Pyrobaculum calidifontis JCM 11548: one gene and its partners. The protein of the gene in region 2 binds, or shares a complex with, the protein of the main gene of each other region. Links are inferred from orthologs where the notes say so. Each region holds a gene or a part of one and is shown on either strand. Other genes may lie near its edges.

Region 1 (4,520 bases), 910 kb from region 2 along the record:
GCTAAACGCGAAGCGCCCCCTGGCGTCTACGCCTATCAAGCCCGCCGTGTCTGGCCCAAACCTCCGAGTGACGTACTCCACGGCCTTCTCCACGGCCGCGCGTATGTCGCCCGTCTGCTCAAGCAAATCTCTAGCGCGTAGAGAAAGCGTGGAGAGTATAATCACTTCGCCTACGCCAGTCGCGCTAAAGGCGCCAACGCCGTTCTCAGCCCAAAAGCCCGCCCCAGGCAGTGGGCTATCTCCCACTCTGCCTGGTAGCTTCAGCCACACGCCCCCGGTGGACGTGGCGGCGGCTAAGTTCCCATCTTTGTCTAAAGCCACGGCGCCCACAGTGTCTGCAAAATCTAGAACCCTCTTGAAATGCCACTTGCCCTGCCTGGCCTCCTCAAGAACTTGGCTAAACTGCCTATTCTTCTCCTCGCTGTAAAACTTGTAAAAGGGAGCAGTTAGGCCAAGCCTCTTCGCCAAAAGCGTGGCCCCCTCCCCCGCCAAAATGACGTGGTCTGTCAACTCCATGACGGCGCGGGCAAGCCGCACGGCGCTTTTCACCCCTTCGACGGCGGCGACCGCCCCCGCTCTGCCGGTCTTGCCGTCCATAATGCCGGCATCCATGTAGACTCGCCCGTCCAGCGCATAGACAGAGCCGTAGCCCGCGTTGAACAAGCCGCTGGCCTCCATATACTCCACGGCCGCCACTACGCCGTCCACTGCACCGCCCCTTAGCATCGCCGCAAGGCCCTCCCTCACCGCGTCCTCCAACGCCCTCTTAACCGCCTGCCTCTTTTCTTCACTTACCGCCCACCGCCCGGCCCCTCCGTGGACAACTAACGTCGTCACTAGACAACGGTAATAGACTCTTTTAAGCTATTGTTCTATCGTGATTTTGTCCTCAAGCTCTCTGGGCACGAGGAAGCCCGGCGACGTGACCCGCCTCCCCGCGACTAACACATGGCCGTGCACCACGAGCTGCCTCGCGTGGTGGATAGACTTGGCGAGGCCCATTCTAAACACCAGAGTCTGCAACCTCCTCTCCAATATGGCTCTTACGTCGAGGGAGAGTATTCTGTCCAACGGCACGTTGGGATCCTCGATGAAGCCCATCTTGTACAGCTTCTCCTTAAACGGCACCTCCAGCGGGGCCCTCTCCTCTGCGGTCATGGACAACAGGGCGCGGGCGCGCCTCACAATCCACTTAAGCCTAGCTCTAGCAAGCCAAAGCTCCTTCTTGTTCCTTAGCCCATACTCGCCCATTAGCTGAAGCTCCTCTAGCAACAGCTGCTTATTCCAAATCTTCTTAGGCTTACCAGCGAGGTACTTCTTCTTAGGCTTCTTCAAACCGCCCATGGCCCACCCCCACAGGCCCCATTTTTAAACTTACTTGCCTCCAGGCGCCGCCTTCTTCTTAGTGACGCCAGCAGTCGCGCCGAATCTGCCCGTGGTCACAGTCCTCTGGCCCCTCACCTTTAGGCCAAGAGAGTGGCGTATGCCCTTCCAACTCTTCAACTTCTTCATCAAGTCGACGTCCCTCTTAGCCGCTAGGACAAGCTCCGAGCCTATCAAGTGGAGGTCTCGCCCAGTCTCGGGGTCCTTCCTCCTGTTCAAAAACCACGCCGGGGCAAGCTCGTGGAGATTTCTCACAGCCCAGTCCAACTTGTTTATCTGATCCTCCGGGAGCAGGCCCAGCGTCGCGTGGGGGTCAATCCCAAGCTTTCTACATATGGCATAGGCAGTGGCAATTCCAATGCCCCTAATCTTGGCCAAGGCATACGCCACAGTCTTGTTCCCGTCCAAGTCCGTGTCCCCAATGCGGACAATGGCACGTATCTCTTGAGCCACGGCGCTTGCTAATCCGAGGTTTTTAAGCTTACTGCCTCCTCAGCCGCGGATTCACTATAGGCTCTAGGGCAAAGAAGATGAGCACAAACCCCACCGCGGTTATCACTATGAGTATGCCCGGGGGCAGTATCCACCACCAGGAGAAGTTCTGCAAGGCGCCGTTGTCAAAAGCCTGTTGCATAATCTGACCCCAAGTGGGTATAGAGGGATCGCCGAGGCCCAAGAAGCTCAAGCTAGCCTCAGACAGTATGGCGCCGGGGATGTTCAAAATCATTAAGGCGAAGGAGTATGGGAGAACAGGCGGCAGTATGTGTTTCCACATAATCCACCAGCTAGAGGCGCCGGCCAGCTTAGCCGCCTCCACAAACTGGCTAGTCTTAATGCTCAAAACCATGGAGCGCACTATGATCGTGGTGCCAGCCCACCCAAAGACCACCAGCACGAAAATAATGTTAAACAAGCTCCTGCCTAGCACAAATACAAAGAGAATAAGCAGGGGCAATAGAGGCAGGTTGTTCATCACGTCGGCAAACCTCTGTATAGCCTCATCTACCTTGCCTCCGACATAGCCGCTGACTATACCGAGGCCCATACCAATGACTGTGGCCAACACGGCTACCACGCCGCCTATGAAAAGCGCGACGGGGAATCCAAAGAGAAGTCCCTGCGCCAAGTCGCGTCCTAAGTAGTCTGTGCCCATTGCGCCGTAGACGGCGCCTTGGACAATAAGTCTAACATAGTCAACGCGGTCTCTAGGGTCGCCCACGAGCTCCACCTCGAAGATGTACGTGCCTTTTAGAGGCTTGAAAGACTCGGCGCTACACTTACTACTCTGGGGTATGCCGAAGATTATATACGGCAGTAAGACCGCTTCTCTTACCTCAGTCACAGTACAATTAACGCCTTGAGATCTCGCAAACTCCGCGGCTCTACGCACAACTCCGGGCTCCACAGACAGGACAATAGACCTAGGATTCTCCACAAATCTTACATACGGCGGACTTTCACCAGGACGAGGCGATGGGATGCCAGAGTCAAAGTCCATTAATACAACCTCTTGCCCGTCCGGCCTCTTTACCTTTATAGAGATTATTGGAAGAGATTCATAAAAAGTCAAATTGGCATATTTTAAAATAACGCCAGTGGGAAACTTATCAGCGTCAAAGTTATAAGAAAAGACCCACCTCTTCACATCCTCCTCCGTCGCAGTCGGCGCCCTCAGCTCCGATATATAGTGCTGAGGCAACTTCTCTGGCACAAAGTAGTTGTACCAGACAGGCGGCACAAGCTTGGGGTACTCCTCCCAATACTTAGGATTTGACCAATACCGTGTACCATAGTCCAGGGGAAATGTGGCAACTACGTAAATAGCGATGATAGAGAACAACAGTATTATAGCAAACCCAGCCACGCCAGATGCGCTTCTGAAAAACTCCCTAATCATGCCAACCTAATCCTTGGATCTACAATTACGTACAATATCTCGAGGATGAACCTAGCTACCACATAAACGAGAGTAAACACATACGTCAAGGCAAAAATCACAGGCTCGTCGAGGGCCGTAATCGCGGCGTAGTAGAGAGACCCCATGCCGGGCCAGTTAAACACACGCTCAGTAATTATGTAGCCAGAAATCGAGGCCGCCAAGCTGAGCACAAAATTTGTCAATATAGGCGGCAGAGACGGCCGCAGTATATACCGCCGCCGCACAAGCCCCTCGGGCACCCCCTTAGCCCTTGCAAAATTAACAAAATCCTCCTGCGACACGTTAAAGACTATATTCCGCGTCGTATACGCCCAACTGCCAAAAAAGACAATAAAAGAGGCCAAAAGAGGCAGAGCCAAGTGCCACAGCAAGTCTAGGAAATAGGCCACCGACTCGCTAGGCGGCGGCGTAGAGACCATGCCACCGGGAGGAAATATCTGAACCCCCCAAAGAATCTTAGGTGCATAAGCCAAGACAAAGACAAGCACTAGCCCCATGAACCACAAAGGCAGTGCATAAGAGATGGCAGACAACACAGACACAACTCTGTCGGCCCTACTTCCAATCTTTGAGCCAATGTAAATTCCCGTCCAAATACCCACGAGCGCCGTGAATACAATCCCCGTCGTCGTCAAAATTATTGTATTAGGCAAGCGGTCGAGTATTAGGTCTGAAATTTTCCTAGACCCCCATGAGGACTGCAATATCCGAGACTCCCCCAAGTCGAGGGTCAACAAGCGCCAAATCATTTGAGGCATTCTAAAATACCACGGCTGATTAATGCCAAGTTGCTCCGCCAAAGTCTTGTTGTACTCCTCGACCGCTTTCTTCACTTGCTCCAAGGGAAGTCTCTGCTGAATCAACTGTTGTTGATAGGCCCTGACTTGCTCGTCTAAAATTGACTTTAGTATCCTGTCGGAAAGACCAGTAGCCCCCATCAACACAGCTAATAGTACCAACACGCCGAGAAGGACTAGGAAGAGTGTAACCGCCTTAATAGCCAAAGTCTTGGCAAGAGAAGCCATGGGAGGTAAAAAGCCAGAATTAAAAAACTATACTGCCAGAGATATATAGGACTATCTAGTCTTTGTAGCCCCGCCCCTCCTCATCAGCGCAAATGCCGCAGCCGCAATCACCACGATAAGCCCAACCACAGCAGCTATCATGGCCTCAGTGCCGCCCGCAGTAGGCGCCGTGG
Region 2 (5,567 bases):
GCCAAAATGGAAGAATACCTAGAGGCTACTTATAAAGATACAACTCTATAGTAGATTTTTTATGTCAATGGGGCTTATCCCCAACGCTCTTGCAAGTCTCTCAACTACATGATCGTCCTTCTTAGCCAGAGCAGATAGTACATAAAATATTTCAGCATTTACCAGTCCCTTTGACACATGTAAATTTCTAGCGAGATATTCTACAACCATTTCTCTGCGTCTGCGGGCCTCCTTACTCTTGGCCAAGAGAAGTAGTCGCTGGGGAAACCCGTATCTAATAAACGGCGGTAGGCGAGGCTTATTTTTGACTTGAGAAACTCCGCCTAGTGCAAGCTCCATTGCATATGACAGGAGTTCCCACTCTTGTGTTCGTTTAACTATTCCTATAAACATGTCTGCTTTGCTTAATCTGTCAAAAGCCTCAGACATGACCTCTAGGTCTTTATAAACTATGGGAATTGTCTCGAGAGCCCACACGAAGTATTGTTCCCAGTCAAAAGATGGGTTAAACGAGACGGCGCGTGCTTCGTCAAACCAACGCGCCTTATATACTCTATCTAAGATTTCAAACATAGAAAGCTGGGGGTTTCTCTCCCCCGCCCTCTTTATGTCGTCAACTGTTAAAACTTTGCGCCCCGCCAAGTACAGCTGTAGGTCGTTTATTGCGGCCCGCAAATCGCCGTAGGAGGATTTGGCCAAGCTTCTAAGAGCCTCTTCTTCACACTTGGCACCTTCGCTGGCACAAATTCTCTTGAGCACTTCAACTACTTCGTCCTCGGAGAGCCTCTTTAGCCCAACCACTAGGGAGATGTCGCGGAGCGGCCGTAGCTTGGGGTCAAATGGGTTGTTGGCAGTTAGCACTATTGGCACTTTGGCCGTCTCTATTAGGTTAAGTATGGCCTCAAGTCCCCCTAAGTCTTCTTTTACATGTAGTCCATCCACTTCGTCAAATAAGACGATTTTACCCGCGTATCCGAAGAGAGATGCCTCTCTAAGTCCGCGGCCCACCACCTGCCTAATCCGCTCGCCTGTTCTTACGTCACTTGCGTTAAGCTCCACGAGCTCATATCCGATCTCCTTAGCCAAGGCGTGCACAAGCGTTGTTTTTCCAATGCCCGGGGGGCCCCATAGGAGCACAGCCCTAGCCTCTTTTATCTCTTTGTCTCTCCGCTTTGCCCAACGGGCGCAAAACTCCTGCGGAGCTTTAAACCGTGTACAAATCCACGAGGCCAAAATCTGCTTGGCTTCCTCTTGGTTTACAATCTCTGAAAAACTCTTGGGGCGGTATTTCTCCACCCAAGGTATTGGCATTATCTCTTCTTTGGCGCAACCCTTATCTTTTTGCCAATGGATCCAAGTTTCATGAGAAAGTACATCAATTGAATTTCTTCATCGGCACCCTGCGTCAATCTATAATCTACTTCAGATAGCAACTCGGCAACCTCGGCCTTAACGTCGTCGTCTAGTTGCATCCTTATTAACTCTCTCTGAAATACCCTTATTAAGTCGACGCCAGCTACGCCTTTTATGTACATAAGCTCTCTCAACTTATCCCGCGCCTTAGCCAAATCGCCGCCCATGGCCAAGTTAAACAGCTCAAGCACATCAGAGGGTCTAACAGCCGCGGCCGCAGAGGCCACCGCGTTTGCGTCAACCACCTTACTTACAGCCGCGGCGACTTGAAGCAGGTTTATAGCCTTCCTCATATCCCCCTCAGAGATCTCGTAGATTAGGTCTATGGCGTCGTCCTTAAGCTCAACGCCCTCGGACCTCGCAATTTCCCGTAACCTCTCTGCCATTAAGTGGCGCGGCATGGGAGAAAAGCGGAAGACGGCGCAACGTGAAATAATTGGGTCAATGATCCTGCTTACGTAGTTTGCTAGTAGTATGAATCTGGTGTTTTGTGCGTATATTTCCATTATTCTGCGTAGTGCTTGTTGGGCGTCTGAGGTCATGTTGTCTGCTTCGTCGAGTATTACGAGTTTGAAGGGGGCCTTTCCCACGGGCGCCGTTCTGGCGAACTCTTTTACTCGCTCTCTTATTACTCCGATTCCTCTCTCGTCTGAGGCGTTTAGCTCGAGGGTGTTCTCACGCCAGTACTCCCCATACAGCTCTCTCGCCAAGACCAGGGCCATCGTCGTCTTCCCAGTGCCAGGAGGCCCGTAGAAGAGGAGATGCGGCAAATTCCCCGCCTTGACAAACTCCCTAAGCCTAGCCTTAACCTCCTCAAGATCCACCACCTCCTCAAAACTACGCGGCCTATACTTCTCAAACCAAAAAAGCTCACTCATGGCAGTAGAACTACTTGAGTTAAAAACAGTTTAACGAGATGCTGCAGCTATACGTTCAAGCTCTTCGCGCTTCCTAACTGCATAGCTCTTGGGATCGTTGGCGGCGGCGGCCATGATCTCGTCCGCTAGACACTCCTCAATTGGCTTAGGGTTGTTGAAGGAGCACTGTCTAGCCCCCTCTGTGATCCACCTCAGCGAAAGATCTAGACGCCTCTGAGGCGACACGTCCACAGACACTGAGTAGGCTATGCCGCCCATGATAATCCTTGTTATCTCCTCCCGCGGCGCAGTATTTATAATAGCATCAATAAATACTTGTATAGGATTTCTTCCAGTCTTATAATATATTATCTCAAATGCCCTCTTAACTATATTGTACGCCTTATGTTTCTTCCCCGTATTTCTCCCAGGCCGCATTAATAAATTCACCAGACGCTCGACAATCGGAATGTGCGCCTTTCCAAACCTACGCTTTTGGTAGCGCCCCTCGGTATGTGGAAGAACTACGGGCTTTAGGCATATGTACCTCCTCAGCCCAGGGTCTCTAACGACGACGTCCTCAAAGCTCCACTTGCCAAACAACAGAATTGGGTTCCCGTCGAGCGTCTTTAATTCTCTGGGACATTCCTCAATTATTGGGACGTCGCCTATGTACTCCACTCGACTAGTCTTAGGCAGCTGCTCGCCGAAGATCGATGCCATCGCCGCACCTACAGTCAAGTTTTAAATATTTTCCACCTTCTCTGACAGTATATCCTCCACGGCGATTCTCGCTTTGTCATATTCGGCGTTGAGGCTGTGTAAAATACGTCGATACACATCTATGTACGAGGCGCTCTCCGCTTCTGCAATTTTGGTTGCCAAGCTCAGGAGAAATGAGGGAGAACAATCTACCACATACCTACTGTTCCCCCAAGCCACTACACATAGGCCTTTCACGACTGGTTGACGAGCGAGAAGTTAAATTTCTGCCATGTATAAATAAGTCGGGGGAGAGTGCACTGAAACTAATTAATTCTAAGTTTCCACTTGGTGTTACACCGCCTGCCCCCGTAGCACTGTCCTATATATTCGACAACCCCCTCTTTTCTTAGACGCGTGAGCACTGCAGTCACAGTGTGCCTTTTAATTCCAAGAATTCTGGCTATGTCGGCGCTACTCAGCTCCCCCCGCTCCTGTAATAATCTAATGATGGCCTCGGCGATGGCCCTCACGTCACTTCCACTACGCATATGCCAAAGTCGTTGCTAGCTTTATATCTTTTTAAAGCCGGCACCACATGAGCCTAGATGAGCGGGGTCAGAGGATCTGAGTCGTGAAGATCGGCGGATATATGAGGCGATGGTTTTAACCACGACGGCCGCCACATTGGAAAACCCAGATAGCTCTTTAAACACGGCGATTGTCTTCTTCAACAGTTGCATGGGGGGAGCTGCGTCTGGCTCTCCATCGTACCATATAAAACACCGCTTAAACCAACATATCTGCAGGTAGTACAATACGCCGTCCTCTACGTCGTACTCAGCCTCAGCCTCGAATAGCCCATGCCTAACGTATAGATATTCTCCAGCCACTTTGCCCCCACTCTTGATGATCTCCTTCTTTATTACTAAACCGCCCTTTCTAATATAAAGAGAGAGCTCCTCAGCCACGTATACGTGAAAAAGCAAAAATAAAGTCGTGCAGACAAAATATAGAAGATGTGAGTAATATGACGAAGACGGGATGTGCTGAGATGTGACGAGGTAGAACCCACCGATTTTTATACGTCAAATAGTCGGTAAATACGTCACAGGTACCATGGGCTCTCGGACTTGGCCTTTGACAACCACCCCTACCTTCGGCACTATTTCTACCTCATAAATCCCCGGATGTACGGGGCTCCAGCGCATTTTTCTAATAAACATGACACGTTTAAAGGCTCCATCTCGCGTCTTAGCTATGCCCATGATGAATACCCCCGTGGCTAAGAACTCCTCTACGCCATATCTACTGATGGCTCCTGAGCCGGAGGGAATCTCGGTAGTTATGATGTTAGTAGTCGCTATCTCCCTCTCTATGCTCATCACCAGCACCCTGATATACTCCCTAAGCACTTGCACGTCTTTGTCAAGCGAAACCAGAGGAGCTATTGGGTCTATGACCAGCCGCTGAGCCCCCAATGCCGCCACATAGTCCCGTATCGAGGCCACAAGCGATTTCGCAATTGCCGTGGGGTCCTTTTCTCTAATTCTCTCTACAATGTCCATCTCTGGCACAAGCACCTCCAAGAGGCCCTTGGCCCTAAGCTCCTCTATATCCCAGCCAAATCTCCTCGCGCCTTCTACAAATTGTTCATATGTCTCATCTACGGAGATGTATATGCCGGGTTCCCCATATTTAAGGGCGCCTTGTATTAAAAACGTAAGCGCGGTCAAAGTCTTTGCAGTACCTGTTTCGCCAGATATGAGGTATGTCCTCCCCCTGATAAACCCCCCTCCGAGCACTGTGTCAAGACCCTCTATGCCTGTGGGCACTGTCTCATAGTATAAGTGCCCTTCCACAGCTTCTCCATGGCTACATTATAAATACTCTTCTCTTACGCGCTACCGCAGGCGTTCTCCTGTGAACGCCATTGGCAGTAATTCGCTAAGTCTCGCTGTTTTGACCTTGTTGCGGCTGGCCATTACCACTAGGGCGTTTGGATTAAATTCGGCTATTACCTGCCTACACGCGCCACAAGGGGCCACGGGCTCGTCTGCGTCTACATACACCGCCACAACTTCTATGTCTCTATCGCCCTCAGAGACTGCCTTAAATATTGCGACACGCTCTGCACACACGGTGAGGCCGTACGATGCATTTTCTACATTTACGCCTGTATAAACTTTCCCACTCCTAGTCTTCACGGCCGCAGCCACCTTAAACTTGGAGTAGGGCGCATAGGCGTTGTTTAAAACAGCCTTCGCCGCCTCTACTAACTCGTCCATGCGCCTTTATAAATGGAACTTAATAAGCCAGTGGCTACAGCAGAGGAGATACGTGGAAGAATTGTAAAACATGGCGCATCGATACGCGACACAGTGGTTGAAACTTTGCCGCACACCTACTCCATGATGGTGGAACAAATAAGGTCTATAGCAAGCACATATAAAAACGACTTAGACACATTTATTGCAAATATTTCAAACATAAAGAATCTTGACTTATTGATCATCTATATAATATCATTATCAATTTTAAACAAATACAAAAATTTGACTGCGGCTGAGCTTTCCACGTTTTCAAACGCCTATG
Region 3 (4,329 bases), 330 kb from region 2 along the record:
ACGCAGGAGACGTATACAGCCCTATTTATGGGGTACTCGTCGCCTAGATACTCCACGGCAGTTATGTCTAAGCTTTTGTCGGCCATGGCCTCAAGATAGACGTTTACCAAGCCTAGTTGCGTCATGTTGATACTATATGGCTTGAAAAACTTGCCGTTAAGCGGTAGATAAGACGCGCTTGTCAAATTTAGCGTAGCGTTCCCCGCTCGGGCCTTGAACACGTAAAAGGAAACGGGATCCTCTACCCTCACTCTCTCCACCGTCACGTTGAAGTAGTAGATGTACTTATTGCCTAGCCCGCCGCACTTCGTGACATTTGGCGTGGCGATGTAGAGAACCACGGACTTCACGGTGCTCCTCTGGCTTGGCGAAGGAGTTGTGGTAGTGGCGGGAGGCTGGGTTGGGGGAGGCGGCGTCGTGGTCTGAGTAGTGGGAGGCGCTGTGGTGGCGCTGGGGGTTGTGGTAGTAGTGGTCGGCGGCTGGGTGAAGTGGGTGTAGAGGACGTAGACGAGGGCGGCGCCTGCTGCGACCACTATCGCGAGGGCTATGGTGGCTATGTAGTTGAATATAGAGGTCATAGGTTGGCGTTTACGTAGTCAACGAATGCCTCTAGTTCCTCTTTCCTGGCCCTCTGGCCGTCGCCCAGCGCGTCGAGGTTGAGCGCCAAGGGGGTTACGGCCACGTTACCCTCTTTTAACACCACGTACACGTCTGTCTCAGGCTCGGGGGAGAGGGGCTCGCCGTAGAGCCAGAAGTAGGCCGCGCCCCGGGGGTCTCTCCTAGCCTCTACCCTCTGCGCGTATCTAAGCTTCGCCGGCTTGGCCAACTTCGCCCTCACGCCGCGCCTCGGCCTCTGGGGGAAGTTGACGCTTATCACGTCGACGCCCTGCGGCATGCCCCGCTCTGCCACATACCTCGCGGTGGCCTGCACCACGGCTCTTAAGACGTGCAACGCCTCTCCGTCGACCTCGTCCCAGCTCTCTGCGTAGAGCGAGTAGGCCACGGCCGGTATCCCCAGGAGGGCCGCCTGAAAGGCGGCGCCGAGGGTGCCGGAGGAGAGGACCACCTGTAGCGAGGTGTTGTCGCCAAGGTTTATCCCCGAGAGGACTAGGTCGTACTTCCTGCCAAGCCCGTAGAGGGCGAGGTAGACTGTGTCAGAGGGAGTCCCCGAAGTGGCGACGACCTTAAACCCGCATATGTCCATCTCGTACATTCGTAGCGGCTTGTGGAGCGTGATACCCAGCCCACTGGCAGACTTGGGGGTCTCGGGCGCTACGGCGTCCACCTCGCCGAGGGGCTCGGCGAATTGGTACAACAGCCTAAGCCCAGGGCTGTACACCCCGTCGTCGTTTGTAACCAAGATCCTCACAAATGTCGAGGCCCCGGGGATATTAATGAGTTACGCCGACGCGTCAACGGCGGAGGACCTCCAAAGGGGAGTTGCCTAAATTAGCTGAAGCTCGATTTTGACGGTGTCCGGCACTCTGATGGTCATTAGGCGCCTGAGCACGCGCTCCGAGGCCTCTATGTCAATGAGGCGCTTTGAAATACGCAGTTCCCAATGATCAAAAGTGTGGTAGCCTTGCCCTGAGGGCGCCCTCCTCACGGTAACCATTAGCCGCTTTGTGGGAAGCGGAATTGGCCCCCTAACTGCGACGCCCATCTTCTTTGCAAGATCCACTATCTCCCTGGCCACTTGGTCTAAGTCAGCTGGGTTTGTTCCATACAGCCTTATCCTTACCTTTCTCCTTGATGCAAGCGACACGTGGGTGGGTTTTTGGGGACTTTAAAAGTTTTAATAGGTGGATGGAGTGTGGGTCATGGCTTTTGCTCGACCGCCGAACGGCGTGTACCACTTGAAGACGCCGGTGGAGCTGAGGGCGTTTATCAACGTGTTGAAGAAGTTTAGGGGCTACGCCACGACTTTGATCACTCTATATATCAACTCGGAGCGGCCTATGCCAGACGTGTTGAACTTATTGAGGTCTGAGTGGTCCACGGCCTCAAACATCAAGGACAAAACCACGCGTACACACGTGCAAGACACCTTGGAGCGCATTATCAATAACCTGAAGGGCGAGGCTAAGGCCCCCGAGAACGGGATGGCTGTCTTCGCCGGGTTCCACATGATTAGCCAGGGGAACTACGAGTGGGTTTACTACGTCGTCGTGCCGCCTCAGCCGATAAACACGTTCAAGTACATCTGCGACACGGTCTTCCACACGGAGCTTCTGGAGGACCAGCTCCACTCCGGGGTGGTATACGGAGTGATCGTAATTGAGCGGGGTGAGGCCGTGATTGCGCTGTTGAAGAACAGCAGATGGGAGGTGGTTAAGACCGTGGAGTTTTTTGTGCCAGGGAAGCACCACGCCGGCGGCCAGTCCGCGAACCGCTTCAAGCGGCAGACTGAGCACTTGGCCGAGACGTTTTACAAGCTGGTGGCTGAGGAGGCAAACCGCGTCTTTCTCCAAATCCCCACGCTGAAGGGCATAATAGTCGCAGGTCCGGGCCCAACCAAGGAAGACTTCCTCGAGGAGGGGGGCCTCGACTACAGGCTAAAGGACAAGGTGTTGGCCGTCGTACCTGCCTGTTGCGCCAATGAGTACGGGGTCATGGAGGCCATTAAGAACGCCCAGGAGCAGTTGAAGGAGAGCGAGTATGTCAAGGCAAAGGAGACCATGGAGCGCGTCATGTTCTACGCGGTGAAGAAGAGCGACTACATTGTGTACGGCAAGGAGAAGGTGATGAAGGCCCTCGAGACAGGCCTCGCGGAGGTGGTCATCGTGGCCGAGGAGCTGGGAGAGGACGTGGTGCTGGAGGTGATTATGAAGGCAGAGGAGAAGGGGGTCAAGGTAGAGGTGGTGCCCAAGGGCGTGGAGGAGAGCGCCACCTTGGTCAAAGCCTTCGGCGGCTTCGTGGCTCTGTTAAACGCCCCATCTTGGTTGCTCGAACAACAACAGACAGCACAGGCCTAAAGCGGCCGCCAGGGAGACCAGAGCCCTATCACGTCGCTCAATGCCCCTTAAGCGACTCTAGGGCGGTCTACACAGCTAGAGCTGTATCACCACGTCGGCGACCTCCTCGAACTCCCCTAAGTGCGAGGTAACTATCACGGTCGGCACGACTGATGTTAGGTCTCTGACGAGTTCCACGATTCTCCTCCTGTGCTCTTCGTCGAGGTGCTCCGTGGGCTCGTCGAGCATCATGAAGGGCGCCGTGCCTATCAACGCCCTGGCGAGGGCCACCCTCAGCGATAGGGCCAGCAGGTTCTGCTCGCCGAGGGAGAGGAGGGAGTGCTCTATGTGCCCGTTAGGCGTATGTATACGCACGGCGTAGCGGCCCCCCGCCTCGACCAGTTGGACAGACTTAAAGGCCTCCTTGTGCCTAAGCCTTAGGAACACTGCGTTGAGCTCCTCGTTTATGGCCTTGAGAAGTATCTGCCTGGCAAGGGGCTTCACCTCCCCCAGGACCGCCCTTATGTTCTTGGCCGCGGCGAGGGCCTTGTCCAACTTCTCCAGCTCTGCCCTCGCCTTTTCTAACTCAGCCGCGGCGCCTGCGAGCTCTCTCTCGGCCTTTTCCAGCTCCCTCCTCAGCTCCTCTGCCCTTGAATGCGCCTTGAGGTACTCCACGTATGCGGCTCTCAGCTCTCTGTACGCCTTCTCTGCCTCCTCCGCCTCGGCGGCGGCCTTGGGCAAGGCCTCCTCTACCTCGGCCAGCCTCGCGCTCGCCTCCACGGCCTCCCGCCCCAGCTCCTCTCTCCTCCGCCTCAGTTCCTCGAGCCTTTTTACGAGCGCCTCCTCCTTGGCCATCACGGCGGCGAGGTAGCTACGCCTAGCCTCCACCTCCCTCTTTAGCCGGTACTGCGCCTCTAGCTCCCCCAGCCTCCTTCTGGCCTCCCGGAGGTCGAGGGATAGGTACGGCTTGTACAAGTGGTACGCCTTCTCCAGCTCCTCGGCCCTCTTCATCTCTGTTCTCACTTGCTCAAGGGCCTTGGCCAGCCTCTGCACCTCGGCCTCGAGCCCCGCCACCTCTAGCTCGTGCCGCTGGACGGCCTCCCTAGTGAGAGGCGAGCCGCACACGGGGCACCTACCCCCCTCGGCCCTCTGTGCCAGCCTCAGGGCGTCTCGCAGAAGTTCAAGCCTAGACTTGAGCTCCGCCTGCCTCTTCGTCAACTCCTCGTACCTCCGCCTCAGCTCCTCCAAGACGCGGGGGTCGTACGTCCTCACCTCCTCTGGCACTTTCTCGGCCACGGCCACAGCCTGCCTCAGCTCGTAGTACTCCTTCTCCACGTCACCCACCTGCGGCAGAGACGCCAACTCAGCCTTTGCT

The links.
Region 1: PCAL_RS00030 (region 2) and PCAL_RS05175 share a complex: the UniProt entries of both Methanocaldococcus jannaschii proteins name them as parts of the 30S ribosomal subunit. The link is inferred for Pyrobaculum calidifontis JCM 11548 from one-to-one orthologs.
Region 3: PCAL_RS00030 (region 2) and rpsJ share a complex: the UniProt entries of both Methanocaldococcus jannaschii proteins name them as parts of the 30S ribosomal subunit. The link is inferred for Pyrobaculum calidifontis JCM 11548 from one-to-one orthologs.

The regions. Positions count from the first base shown.
Region 1 is NC_009073.1:915,750-920,269, forward strand. Bases 106-3,057 are described here. They hold PCAL_RS05175 (30S ribosomal protein S13), read right to left. Parts: upstream 1,837-3,057; coding sequence 1,375-1,836; downstream 106-1,374. Other genes in these bases: PCAL_RS05165 (isoaspartyl peptidase/L-asparaginase), read right to left, coding at 106-837; PCAL_RS05170 (30S ribosomal protein S4), read right to left, coding at 865-1,344; PCAL_RS05180 (ABC transporter permease), read right to left, coding at 1,865-3,057. Also shown: more of PCAL_RS05165, read right to left, coding at 1-105; more of PCAL_RS05180, read right to left, coding at 3,058-3,280; PCAL_RS05185 (ABC transporter permease), read right to left, coding at 3,277-4,347; PCAL_RS05190 (ABC transporter substrate-binding protein), read right to left, coding at 4,399-4,520. UniProt on the Methanocaldococcus jannaschii protein: Located at the top of the head of the 30S subunit, it contacts several helices of the 16S rRNA.
Region 2 is NC_009073.1:1,785-7,351, forward strand. What follows is about bases 1,158-4,103. They hold PCAL_RS00030 (30S ribosomal protein S7), read right to left. Parts: upstream 2,994-4,103; coding sequence 2,322-2,993; downstream 1,158-2,321. Other genes in these bases: PCAL_RS00020 (replication factor C large subunit), read right to left, coding at 1,158-1,311; PCAL_RS00025 (replication factor C small subunit), read right to left, coding at 1,311-2,291; PCAL_RS00035 (hypothetical protein), read right to left, coding at 3,015-3,230; PCAL_RS00040 (winged helix-turn-helix transcriptional regulator), read right to left, coding at 3,299-3,523; PCAL_RS00045 (hypothetical protein), read right to left, coding at 3,545-3,943. Outside these bases: PCAL_RS00015 (winged helix-turn-helix domain-containing protein), read left to right, coding at 1-51; more of PCAL_RS00020, read right to left, coding at 46-1,157; more of PCAL_RS00050, read right to left, coding at 4,104-4,834; PCAL_RS00055 (cytidine deaminase), read right to left, coding at 4,877-5,260; PCAL_RS00060 (hypothetical protein), read left to right, coding at 5,291-5,567. UniProt on the Methanocaldococcus jannaschii protein: One of the primary rRNA binding proteins, it binds directly to 16S rRNA where it nucleates assembly of the head domain of the 30S subunit. Is located at the subunit interface close to the decoding center.
Region 3 is NC_009073.1:337,784-342,112, forward strand. Bases 106-2,866 are described here. They hold rpsJ (30S ribosomal protein S10), read right to left. Parts: upstream 1,766-2,866; coding sequence 1,445-1,765; downstream 106-1,444. Other genes in these bases: PCAL_RS01895 (hypothetical protein), read right to left, coding at 106-578; surE (5'/3'-nucleotidase SurE), read right to left, coding at 575-1,369; prf1 (peptide chain release factor aRF-1), read left to right, coding at 1,821-2,866. Outside these bases: more of PCAL_RS01895, read right to left, coding at 1-105; more of prf1, read left to right, coding at 2,867-2,975; PCAL_RS01915 (AAA family ATPase), read right to left, coding at 3,051-4,329. UniProt on the Methanocaldococcus jannaschii protein: Involved in the binding of tRNA to the ribosomes.